DNA from 2 places in the Halomonas sp. AOP43-D1-4 genome. Region 1 is predicted to be linked to the other one. Evidence: predicted binding sites of a transcription regulator. Region 1 holds the regulator's gene; the other holds the start of a gene.
What was found. Region 1 encodes FNR, which switches genes on or off when oxygen is low (the NO sensors DNR and NnrR bind a similar motif). Its sites were predicted from a motif close to TTGATNTANATCAA; they were not measured.
Positions count from the first base shown of each region.

Region 1 (6,111 bases):
ACGGCGCGCAGCTGATGATTTAGGAGAGGCACTTTCACTGTTGACCGAGCTGCGTCTTAAACAGCAACTTAGCGGGCAGGATATGGACGATGCGCGCTCCAATCACGTGGTGGTGCAAGAACTCTCGTCGCTTGAGCGCGATTTATTGCGCGAGTCGCTACATATCGTTAAAGACTTTAAACAGCGCCTCTCCTATCGTTACCATTTAGAGTATTCATGAGCAGCGCTATGCAAGGCAGTAAAAAAGGCATGGCACTGCTGGGGCAAACGCTGCGCAGAACGTTTAAGCGTGAGCGAGATCGGCGCCGCTATGCGAATTCGCCTTACGCCTGGCTTTTCCAGCCCTATATGGGGGAAGAGCTAGTGGCGCTGGCTTGTGAATCACTACCCGGTGAAACGCCGGTATTAAGCGTGGCTGCTGTGGTACTTAATCAACAGCAAGTGCACACAAGTCAGGCGTGGGTGGCAACGTTTGCCGACCCACAAACGGTTGACCAGACGGCGCTGCGCCAGCATCAGCGGCTTTACAATCCCGCCACGGCGGTACCCCTCTGTGCCGAGACACTGCATGCGTTTACCGATTTTATTGGCAACCGGCCGCTGGTCGGGTGGCAACTGGACCAGCAGTTTTGCATGCTTAATAGAGCCTTTAGAGCGCACCTCGGGTTTGGGCTACCTAATGTTCAGGTCGATGTGGCCAAACTGCATCAACGCCAATTGCGCCGTTTACACCCGTTAGTGGAGTCTTCCCAACCGTTTTCCGAGGCGCTGGCCTGCTGGCAAGTGCCTGCTATCTCGACCCAGAGGTTGTTAGGTAAAGCCACCGCAAGCGCCTTGCTGTATATGCGCTTACAGCGTGATATGGCGCAATCGGGTTAGCTTCTAGCGTAGTGGCGCCTGTGCCGATGGCCGTCTTGATAACCGTAGTTATGACCGTAGTTATGATCATAGTAACTACGTGGTTTTGCCAGTTGGGTGAACGGCGGGAGTATTGTTAGAATAGCGGCTGCTCCTTCTACCATTGGCAGTGCTTATATCATGCAACACCTTGATCATTTTGACCCCGCCGCGGCAACCGTTGCACCGACGCCTGACCTGCAAGGCCAGCCGGCGCTTGAGGATGCCAAACAGAAACGCGAATTCAACAAGTTGCAAAAGCGACTGCGGCGCGAGGTAGGTAATGCGATTATCGATTACCAAATGATCAATGAAGGTGATCGGATCATGGTCTGCCTGTCGGGGGGTAAAGACAGCTACACCATGCTTGAGATTTTACGCAACCTGCAGCGCAATGCGCCGGTGAATTTTTCACTGGTGGCGGTCAATATGGACCAAAAGCAGCCTGGTTTTCCCGAGCATATACTGCCCCGGTATCTGGAAAAGCTCGGCGTGGAGTACCGCATTCTGGAGCGTGATACGTACTCGGTAGTGAAGGAGAAAACGCCGGAAGGCAAAACGACCTGCGCGCTTTGTTCGCGGTTAAGGCGTGGGTCGCTTTACGGGTTTGCCGAAGAAATTGGCGCCAACAAGATCGCCCTTGGTCATCATCGTGAAGATATTCTGGAAACGCTGTTTCTCAATATGTTCTTTGGCGGCAGCCTGAAGGCAATGCCGCCCAAGCTGCTTTCCGATGACGGCAAGAATGTCGTGATTCGTCCGCTGGCCTACTGTAAAGAGGCGGATATTGCGGAGTTTTCGCGCCTGATGGAGTTCCCGATTATTCCTTGCAACCTGTGCGGTTCGCAGCCGAACATGCAGCGTCAGGTCGTTAAGGAAATGCTGGCCGAGTGGGACAAAAAGCACCCGGGGCGTTTGGAAAGCATGTTTAAAGCGGTCACTAACGTCGCGCCTTCGCAGCTAGCTGACCGCGACCTGTTTGACTTTGCGGGGCTGGAAGCCAAACAGGAAGCGCTAATGGCGGGGCGTATTGAAGCATTTAACGTGGGCTAATCACCGGCTCTTCCTCTTCAGCAAGCGCTATAAGCCGCTGCATATCGAGGATGTTAACCTCGCGCCCTGAGACGGCCACCACGTCTTGCTGCTGAAAACGGCTCAAGATACGGCTGACCGTCTCAACCGCCAGCCCCAGATAATTGCCGATATCCGCACGCGCCATTGAAAGCCTAAAGCTGTAAGGCGAGTAACCCCGACGCCGAAAACGCTCTGAAAGCGTCAGTAGGAAACTGGCTAGCCGCTGGTCGGCGGTTTTGCGCGACAACAGGCGCATCATGCGTCGGTCATCGCGAAGCTCCTTGCTCATACTGCGGTACAGCTGACCACGAAGCTCTGGCAGCTCCTCTGAAAGCAGGTCCAGCCGGTCAAATGGAATTTCGCAGATGGTGGTAGTTTCAAGGGCAATCACGCTGCCTGGGTAGTGCTCTTCGTCAATGCCGTCCAATCCGACAAGCTCGCTGGGCAAAAAGAAGTTAGTGAGCTGGTCGTTGCCATTACCTTCGCTGGTTACCTGTTTTAGGCTGCCTGAGCGAACGGCATACACGCTGGTAAAACGGTCGCCTTGACGAAACAGTGTTTCGCCCTTTTTCAGCGGTGCCCGGCGTCTGATCATGGCATCAAACTGCCCCATGTCTTCAAGCTCAAGCGCTAGCGGAAGGCAAAGCGAGCTTAGGCTGCAGGTCTGGCAGCGTGCTTCTTGAAGAAGCGAGCGTCGTTGGCTTGTCGAGGGTGGCATGACTATCTCCCTGTTTCTCTTTTGCCTAAATGGCTATCTACCGCAGGCGTTGATGCCGTTGGTTAAACGATTCTTGAGTAGCGTTGGCCTGAGTGCCCCGGAAGGTAAGCATCAAACGCCATGGCCAACTGGCGAATCAGTAAACGGCCCATTGGCGTCGCCTCAAGCGTATCACCCAAGCGAACGATTAGCCCGTCCTGCTCAGCAGTGCGTAGGCTTTCCAGCGCACTGGCAAAGTAGTCGGTGGCGTTAACCTGCCATTGCCGGCTAACCGCTGCTAAATCCAGGCGCATATCGCACATTAAACGTTCGATAACGTCGGCTCGTATTAGGTCATCCTGATTTAATCGTACGCCTTTCACGGTAGCCAGTCGACCTTGATCCAGGTTCTCTTCGTAGCTAGCCAGGTCAGTAGGGTTTTGCGCATAGCTATCGCCTATTCGGGAAATAGCTGACACGCCCAGACCGATAAGATCGCATCTGGCATGGCTGGAGTAGCCCTGAAAATTGCGCTGTAGGGTGCCGTTGGCTTGGGCAACCGCCAGGCTGTCATTGGGTTTGGCAAAGTGATCCATCCCAATATGTTGATAGCCCGCAGCGGTCAGCATGTCGATGGTCGTACGCAGAATCGAAAGCTTTTCATCCGCACCTGGCAGGTCATCCACGCTGATACGTCGCTGAGGCTTGAAGCGTTCAGGCAAATGCGCGTAATTAAACACGGATAAACGCGCCGGATTTAACGCGATCACCTGTTCAAGCGTCTTGGCGAAGCTCCTTTCCGTTTGAAAGGGCAGACCGTAGATTAAATCCAGATTCAGCGAGAGAAAGCCCAACCGGTGTGCTTCATCCATTAGTGTTTCGGTAAGCACGCGAGGCTGATGACGGTTAATCGCCTTTTGAACGCGTGGGTCCAGGTCCTGTACGCCAAGGCTCAGGCGGTTGAAGCCCAAAGACTGCAGGTGGCGCAGGGTTAAAACATCGGCTTCGCGCGGGTCGATCTCAATGGCGTAGTCACGCTCTGGTGCGTTTGAAAGACCGAAGCGTGCGTCCAGGCGGTCAATCAAGTCGCCCATCTGCTCCAGTGAAAGAAACGTAGGGGTGCCTCCGCCCCAGTGCAACTGATTGACAGGGCGCTTTGTATCCAGATGGCGGGCCGTCAGGACCATCTCACGATCTAGCCGATAGAGATACGACTCGGCCAGGGCGGTGTTTTTCGTCGCAATTTTATTGCACGCGCAATAAAAGCAGATTTTGCGACAAAACGGGATATGGACATAGATGGAAAGCGGGCGCTGACTTGCGTTGCTGCGCTCAATGGCCTGGGTCGCATCTTCGGCGGTAAACCCTTCGTGAAAGGCCAGCGCCGTCGGGTAGGAGGTGTAGCGTGGGCCGCTTTTATCATAACGGCGCAGCAATGCGTCATCCCAGCGGGTGCTGGATGACGCGGTAGCAGTAACGGATGAAGGGACAGCCGTGGCACATACAGGCATGAAGAGGCGCTCCGGTAGCTGAAAATTCGTTTTAAAAAGCTATCGATAGGCTAGAGAACATAGCGCTGTAGTGCGTTGCGCCAGGTCAATGATTGGTGTGTGAGTGTCCGCCTGAATGCCCACCTGAGTGCATGTTGAGTGCCCAAAGCTGCCATACGGCAAAGACGATAATGACGAGCGCGGCGATGGTTCTTGTCGCGGGGTGACGAATAAGATGATTAAGCTTGCGTGCGGCAAGTCCTGTGGCCAGTAGCGCAGGCAGGGTGCCCAGGCCAAAAGCGCCCATTAATAAAGCCCCTTGAAGCGGCCGGGCCGTCGCCAGGCTCCAAGCCAGCATTGAATACACCAGCCCACAGGGCAGCCAGCCCCAAATGGCGCCTAGCGCGCATGCCTGGGGGAAATGAACCACCGGCATCAAGCGTCGGCCCCAGGGCTCAAGGTGACGCCATAATCGTTTGCCCACGGCTTCCACGCGTAAAAGCCCTTTCCACCAGTTAGCAATATACAGCGCCATGAGAATCAGCATGAGCGCTGCAACGCCTTGCAACAGCTGGCGCGCCAGCAGTGAGGGCGAAAGCACGGTGCCCAACGCGGCTACCAGCGCGCCTGCCGTCATGTAGCTTAATATTCGGCCCAAGTTGTAGCTTAGCAGTAGGCCGCCCATACGCGCCGAGCTACGCATGCTGGGCGGGATGGCAAAGGTTAATGCGCTCATGACGCCTCCGCACATGCCGATGCAGTGGGCCCCGCCCATCAATCCAAACACGAACGCGGCGATAAGCGGAGGAAGGTCAAGCCCGGTCGGGTTCATGGCACGCCTTTGACTGCTGAAGTGGATAAATGGGAGGTGGATACGTTGGAAGTAGATAGCCTGTGTGAAAAGCGTAGCGTATTGGCAATGACGGCAAGCACACTGACGCCTGCGCTCGCAATGGCGCCAAACGGCGATAGAACGCCCACTGCTGCCAAGATAAGCGCTATCACGCTGATGGAGGCCGCCATGCCCATTGAGTGTTGTATGCAGCGCTGCGCGGCGCGGGCAATGGTTAGAGTTTCTACGGCGCGCCCGCTTTGTGGGCTGAGTATGACCACGTCTGAGCAAGACGCTATCGCCTCATCTGCAGGCTGCGTTGTTGTGGCCAATGAAAGCAGGGCGCGAGGATTCGTTATCACCACGCCTCGTGCACGTAACTGCTGGTAAGCGACCGTTAGCGCCGCTGGGGTTGCCAACGCCAGTGCGCACGGGCTGCCTGCTATTAGCAGCGAAAGCAGTACATCCAATGCCATTAGCGGTTTAAACCACCACCAGAGGGCTGTCACCCCCAGCGCTATGATAAGCAGGCCAACGGCCCATTTGTGCACGCCGCGTGCGTTAATGCTGGCCAGGTGCTTTCCAGTAAAAGCAGCGCCAACCAGGGCGCCTAGCGCTGTAATACGGGCGCGGGCAGGCGGTTGGACTACGTTAATCACCAGCGGGTTTTCGAGGTTTTGGCAGCCTGCCAGCACGCTATCTCCTTTCGCGTAACTCACCGGGAGCGGTTCGCCTGTGAGCTGTGAGGTGTTCAGGCTTGATGCGCCTTGCTCGATAATGCCGTCAGCAGGTATCCGCTGCCCCGCGTTCACTACGATACGATCACCTGGGCAAAGCTCACTCGCGGGTAAAATTCGTTCGCTTTCATCGGGGGTACGTCGAATGGTCGTGGCGGGTAGGGCTCCTTTAAATGTGTCTTGAGGGCTTCTTAAAATGGGTAATGATCGAGCGCAGCCAAAAAGGAGTAACAGCGTTGTGAGCAGCGCAATCATGCCAACGTACATGCCAACGTAGTGCTCCCCTGTGTGAAAAAACGATGCGTAGCCGCTGGCCAGGTAAGCGCAGCCCAGTGCCAGGGCAATAGGCACGGCCGGACCCAACAAGCCACGCTTTATATCGGC
Region 1 covers NZ_JBQSVY010000019.1:30,389-36,499, reverse strand. Annotated here, with positions in the region: gene ACT3RQ_RS16355 (putative nucleotidyltransferase substrate binding domain-containing protein) at 1-220, shown strand, start outside; gene ACT3RQ_RS16350 (DNA polymerase III subunit epsilon) at 229-879, shown strand; gene ttcA (tRNA 2-thiocytidine(32) synthetase TtcA) at 1,039-1,950, shown strand; gene fnr (fumarate/nitrate reduction transcriptional regulator Fnr) at 1,937-2,689, opposite strand; gene hemN (oxygen-independent coproporphyrinogen III oxidase) at 2,752-4,179, opposite strand; gene ACT3RQ_RS16330 (sulfite exporter TauE/SafE family protein) at 4,265-4,990, opposite strand; gene ACT3RQ_RS16325 (heavy metal translocating P-type ATPase metal-binding domain-containing protein) at 4,987-6,111, opposite strand, start outside.

Region 2 (6,111 bases), on a different contig from region 1:
GCCAGCTCTCTGGGCCCTGGAGCAGCGCGACCATGCCCGCCAGTAGGCAGAGCAGGAAAAAAACCAGCGGTATCACCGTCGCTTCACGCAGCATATAGAGTTTAAAAAAGCGAAGTTTCAGCCACCAGTTACGTTTTAACGGCACAAAGCGTTGAGATGTCGACTTATCCATACCCTTTCTCCTAGCCCTTAAACAACGCAATTAGCGTGTGCTTAGCGGACGCCACCTTGCTCTGATTGATAGCCGCCGCTGGGTCAACGTGTTTGGGACACACCTTTGAGCAAAAGCCTACAAAGGTGCAGCTCCATACGCCTTCATGGCGGTTCAATTCGGCCATTCGCTGCGTGCTGCCATGGTCCCGGCTATCCAGGTTATAGCGGTGCCCCAGCGCAATGGCTCCTGGGCCAATAAACTCAGGATTAAGCCCAAACTGCGGGCAAGCGGAGTAACAAAGCCCACAGTTGATACAGTTAGCGAACTGCTTGTAACGGGCAAGCTGCCGGGGCGACTGGCGATAGGTTTCTGGCGCCTTCGGATCAAAGGGCTTTACCGGGTTGTCGTCTATCAGATAGGGCTTAACGGCGGCCAGGTGATCGAGGAATATCTCCATATCAACCACCAGGTCGCGCTGCACGGGAAAGTGCGCCAATGGTTCAATGCGGATCTCATCGTCGAAGTCGCGCAGGAAGGTCTTACAGCCAAGCTTGGGGACGCCATTAACCATAACGCCACAGGAGCCACAGATCGCCATGCGACACGACCAGCGGTAGCTCAGAGTGCTGTCGAGCTGCTCTTTGATGTGATTCAACGCATCCAACAATGAGGTGCTGTCGTCGACTGGCAGCTCATACTCCTGCCAATAGGGCTCGGTAGAGTTGTCGGGTAAATAGCGTTTGACGCTGATGCGCCGGGTAGATACCTGCTGAGTACTCATGCCTTGCCTCCCTTGGACGCATCCCCATAGGTACGTTCTGCGGGCGCGGAAAAACGCACGTCTACCTCCTGCCATGCCAACCGAGCGTGTGCATCGCCTTGATAAAACACCTGGCTGTGCTTGAGGTAGTTAACGTCATCGCGCGTTTGCATACCGTCATCCAAGCGCTGGTGAGCGCCACGGGACTCACGCCGCTCCAGTGCACCAAGGCAAGATGCCTCGGCAATATCCAGCCCGTAGCCAAGCTCAATGCACTCAAGCAACTCTGTGTTGAATATTTTGCTGGTGTCGTTGACACGAATCTTCTGATAGCGCGCCCGCAGTTCACGAATCGTCTCCAACGACTGCCGCATACCCTCTTCGGTACGATAAATACCACAGCCACTCTCCATGGCCTGCACCATGGCATGCTTAAGCGTCACCCAAGTCTCGCCGCTGCCCTCACCATCACAAAGATGCGCTAGTTTTGCCTGCTGATGGGCAGCCTGGGTTTCCAGAAGGTGCATGTCTGCCCACTCGGTTTGCGCCGCGCGCTGGCTTGCCTGCTCCCCCGCTAAACGACCAAACACCAGTAGCTCAGTGAGCGAGTTGGAACCCAAGCGATTAGCACCATGTAGCCCAACAGAGGCGCATTCACCCGCCGCATAAAGCCCGGCAACCGACGTTTCACAGTAGGGATTGGTTTCGATACCGCCCATGGTGTAGTGCACCGCCGGGCGGATAGGGATCGGCTCTTTGACCGGGTCAACGTTAATGTAGGATTTAGCCAGCTCGCAGATAAAGGGCAGGCGCTCAAGAAGGTAGGCTTCGCCCAAGTGGCGCAGGTCAAGATAGACCACATCGCTATCGCCAAAGGTGCCAGTGCGGCCCGCCTGCTGCTCCTGCCAAAAGGCCTGTGAGAGCTTATCGCGAGGGCCCAGCTCCATGTACTTGTTTTCCGGCTTGCCCAGTGGGGTTTCCGGGCCCAGCCCGTAATCCTGAAGGTAGCGGTAGCCATCCTTGTTGAGCAAAATACCGCCTTCGCCACGACACGCTTCGGTAATTAAAATGCCGGAGCCGGGAAGACCCGTGGGGTGATACTGAACAAACTCCATGTCCCTAAGCGCCACACCGTGGCGATAGGCCATCGCCATCCCGTCGCCAGTCACGATCCCTGCGTTGGTATTAAAGCGAAACAGGCGCCCGGCACCTCCTGTTGCCAATATCACGGCTTTGGCGCGCAGCAGAATAAGCTCTCCGGTGGCCACTTGAAGGGCAATGACGCCGATGACAGCCCCTTCGTGCACGGCAAGATCAAGGACAAAATACTCATCGAAGCGCTCAATTTGGGAATATTTGAGCGAGGTTTGAAACAGGGTATGCAGCATGTGAAAGCCGGTTTTATCGGCGGCAAACCAGGTACGTGCGGTTTTCATGCCGCCAAAGCGGCGTACCTGCACATTGCCATCTTCCTTGCGGCTCCAGGGGCAGCCCCAGCGCTCCATCTGCACCAGTTCCTGGTAGGCATGATGCACAAAATAGTCCACCACGCCTTGCTCAACCAGCCAGTCGCCACCCGACACAGTGTCGTCAAAATGCGCCTGATGCGTATCCTCCTCGCTGGTTACCGCCGCCGCACCGCCCTCAGCGGCAACGGTATGCGAGCGCATAGGATAGACCTTGGAAATCAGAGCGATGCTTTGAGAAATGCCCTGTGCCTTAGCGCTTTCTGCCGCGGCGATAGCGGCACGCAAGCCTGCGCCGCCTCCACCCACAATCACGATATCGAAATCTCGATGCTGCATGATGCTCCCTTTCTGTAGCCAGGCCAAAGGCGGTAGTGGCGACACGCTTCGATGCGGTGTCTTTTGGTTGAACTTATCACACTCCAGGTACGTGCTATCCCCGCATGCCAGGCTCTATTGACGCATATCAAGAAATACACCTTTAAGACAGGCGATGCTTTAACAAGAGTAGTTACGTTTAATTTCTCATTTATTAATTTTAATAAAGAATTCCAACTACAATTTTTAACTATTAGTCGCTATCGCCATTCTCTGCAACGTATGTAACCGCAAGCAGATGAAAATCAACCGCGATAGCAGTGAAGAGATTCGGCTGCTTTCGCAGCCCAAAAGAGGGGCAGCTTGATATGAACAGTAGTGTGCAATCGGCATTTGACTGGAAGTTGTTGGCGCCGCTTGTAGTGGCCATTATCGTTGCGTTGATACCCACGCCTGAGGGGGTTGCCCCTCACGCCTGGTACTTCTTCGCTATTTTTTTGGGCTGTGTGGTTGGGCTGATTTTTGAACCCTTGCCAGGCGCGGTCATTGGGTTAATCGGTGTGACTCTGGTGGCGCTGCTCTCCCGCTGGGTGCTGTTTTCACCCGAACAGCTAGCGACCGAAGGCTTTAATGCTGCCAACCAGGCCTTTTCATGGGCAGTTTCGGGCTTCACCAACTCGACAGTGTGGCTGATTTTTGGCGCGTTTATGTTCGCGCTGGGGTATGAAAAAACCGGGCTAGGCAGGCGCATATCACTTTGGCTGGTCAAGGCCATGGGCAAGCGCACATTAACGCTGGGCTACGCGGTAATGATCGCCGATGCGGTGCTGGCGCCTTTTACACCTTCCAACACGGCGCGTAGCGGAGGCACCATTTATCCGGTCATTCGCAATCTGCCGCCGCTTTACGACTCCCAGCCCAATGACCCCAGCATGAAACGTATGGGCAGTTTTCTGATGTGGACAGCGATCACCTCGACCTGTGTGACCAGCTCGCTGTTTCTAACCGCGCTTGCCCCCAACCTGTTGGCCATTGCTCTGACAGAAAGCGCTACCGGTATTCATATTAACTGGGGGCAGTGGTTTATCGCCGTAGCGCCCGCTGGCATTCTGCTGCTGTTGCTGGTCCCACTGCTCTGTTACTGGCTCTGCGCGCCAGAAGTGAAAGCCGGTGAAGAAGTGTCCAACTGGGCGCGGGATGAGCTGAACAAACTGGGGGCGCTTACTCGCAATGAGATACTGCTGGTCATCATGGTCGTCTCTGCGCTACTACTGTGGATTTTTGCGGGCGATGTTGTGTCCGCCTCCCTGGTAGGCTTGGTGGTGATTTGCTGCATGCTGCTGACCGGCATCGTGAGCTGGAACGATATCCTCGACAATCGAGCCGCCTGGAATACCTTTGTGTGGTTTGCAACGCTGGTGGCGCTGGCAGGCGGGCTAAGCCAGGTCGGGTTCGTCAACTGGTTTGGTGGCGTGGTGGGTGAGCAAATCAGCCACTTTAACCCCGTCATGGCGATGGTGGCGCTCACGGTGATTTTCTATCTCCTGCACTACCTGTTTGCCAGTGTCACAGCCCACGTTACCGCCCTGTTACCGGTGATGCTGGCGGCAGCTTCCGGTATTGCAGGGCTGGACATGCAGATGTTCATTCTGCTGCTGCTCCCTACCTTGGGCTTTATGGGCATTATTACCCCCTACGGCACCGGCCCAAGCCCGGTTTACTATGGCAGCGGCTATCTGCCAAGCGCCCTTTATTGGCGGCTAGGGGCTATTTTTGGTCTGCTGTTTTTAGTGGCCTGGCTGGCTATCGGTTTGCCGTGGCTGCTGTTGATTAACTGAATCCAGGTGAGCGAGCCGTTTAGCCGAGGCGTTGATACCATCGGCTAATCGGTTCGGCGATGCTGTTCGCTTGCTCTGTATGCAGGTTGTGCCCGCCTTCCAGCGCTATAGGGTACACACGAGGGGCTACGTTAGCCAAGCGGGTGGCCAGTGCATGAAATTTAGTATCCTGACGACCTGAAAAGTAACCAATAGGCAGTGACGTTTCAGCCAGCCACGGCCAGTGAGAAGACTGCCTGCCGAGCGACGTGCTTCGCAGCATTGTCGCCACGGACGGGCCATGATTGGCCAACCGCCGTTCAATCTGCCGCGCTCGCTGCGCATGTGTAAGGTCAGCAAAAACGGGCTGCCGATACCATTCGGTAAGCACGCGTTCAAGAGGCTCCAGCGCAAAGCGTTGTGCCCAGCGTGCATCATGGGCCATACGCTCATCGCGCTCGCTTTCCGGCAAGCCTGGATGAGCGCTCTCCAGCCAAAGCGCCTCAAGCCCCGCAGGTTGGCGGCGGGCGTGATCAAGCGCCAAACGCCCACCCAGCGAGTAGCCCAGCAAGCAATAGCGCTGAATCCCCTGCGCGACCAGCGTATCGGTTAGCCAGTGATGAAAAGCGGAGAAAGAGTCGACCACCACTTGGTAATTTTGGCCGTGGCCCGGTAAATCCAACGCCAGGCACGGCACATCTTTCAATACAGCGATGACCTCCGCCCAATCGTGGCGGTCACCCAACAAGCCGTGCAGCATAACCAGTGTTGGGCGTGGCTGGGCGTGCGCTTCATAGTCAGCCTTCATGGTTATCGAGCCTACCTAGCGTTGCCGCCAGCGCCACAAGATCGTCTGCAACCTGCTGATGCGGCACGTTAAGCTCAATCAGTGTAACGCCTTCTTCCAAGGCACGGGCATAGGCCGCTTCGAAGCTCTCCAGCGAGCCAGGTGCGGCGTAGGCAAGCCCAAACATTTGCGCCGCGTACTCAAAACTCAAACCGTGTGGCTGACGGAAATAACGCTCAAGTAGCTCACCTTCCTTGGGCACTGGCAGCATATGAAAGATACTGCCGCCATCATTATTAAGAATGATCACCACCAGCGGGTGAACGGCCTGTTTCAGCAGCGCCAGGCTATTAAGATCATGCAATGCACTGATATCGCCCACAATCAGCGTAGTGGGCTGGTCGCTGGTAGCGCTGGCGCCGTAGGCCGTGGCAATCAGCCCATCGATACCGGAAGCCCCCCGGTTGGTGAACACCCGCAACGGCGCTGTGCGGTACGTTCCCAGCATGTTCATCAGCCTTGCGGGCATACTGTTACCCACAAACAGCTGTCCGGTTGCCTGCTGCAACAACCGATGACAAATGCCTAGCTCTGAAAAGGTGTTACAGCGTTGATTCACGATATCGCTGATGCGCTGTTGGCATTGGTTAAGCCGGTGCCAAGGCGTGCGCTCAGCACCTGTCCCGGTCTCACGCTCATGTTTATGCTCAAATTCAAGCGCGGCCACCACGGCCTCGGGCGGGCAAACGAAGCGACGCTTAACGCTGTAATCAGGGTCGAGCCGCTGAGGACGCGGGTCCACCAGCCAA
Region 2 covers NZ_JBQSVY010000002.1:191,382-197,492, forward strand. Annotated here, with positions in the region: gene ACT3RQ_RS02815 (fumarate reductase subunit C) at 1-172, opposite strand, end outside; gene ACT3RQ_RS02820 (succinate dehydrogenase/fumarate reductase iron-sulfur subunit) at 183-935, opposite strand; gene frdA (fumarate reductase (quinol) flavoprotein subunit) at 932-2,719, opposite strand; gene ACT3RQ_RS02830 (anion permease) at 3,067-4,536, shown strand; gene menH (2-succinyl-6-hydroxy-2,4-cyclohexadiene-1-carboxylate synthase) at 4,556-5,323, opposite strand; gene menD (2-succinyl-5-enolpyruvyl-6-hydroxy-3-cyclohexene-1-carboxylic-acid synthase) at 5,313-6,111, opposite strand, start outside.
Region 2: the regulator FNR is predicted to act here: its motif matches at 2,837-2,850, upstream of frdA (fumarate reductase (quinol) flavoprotein subunit).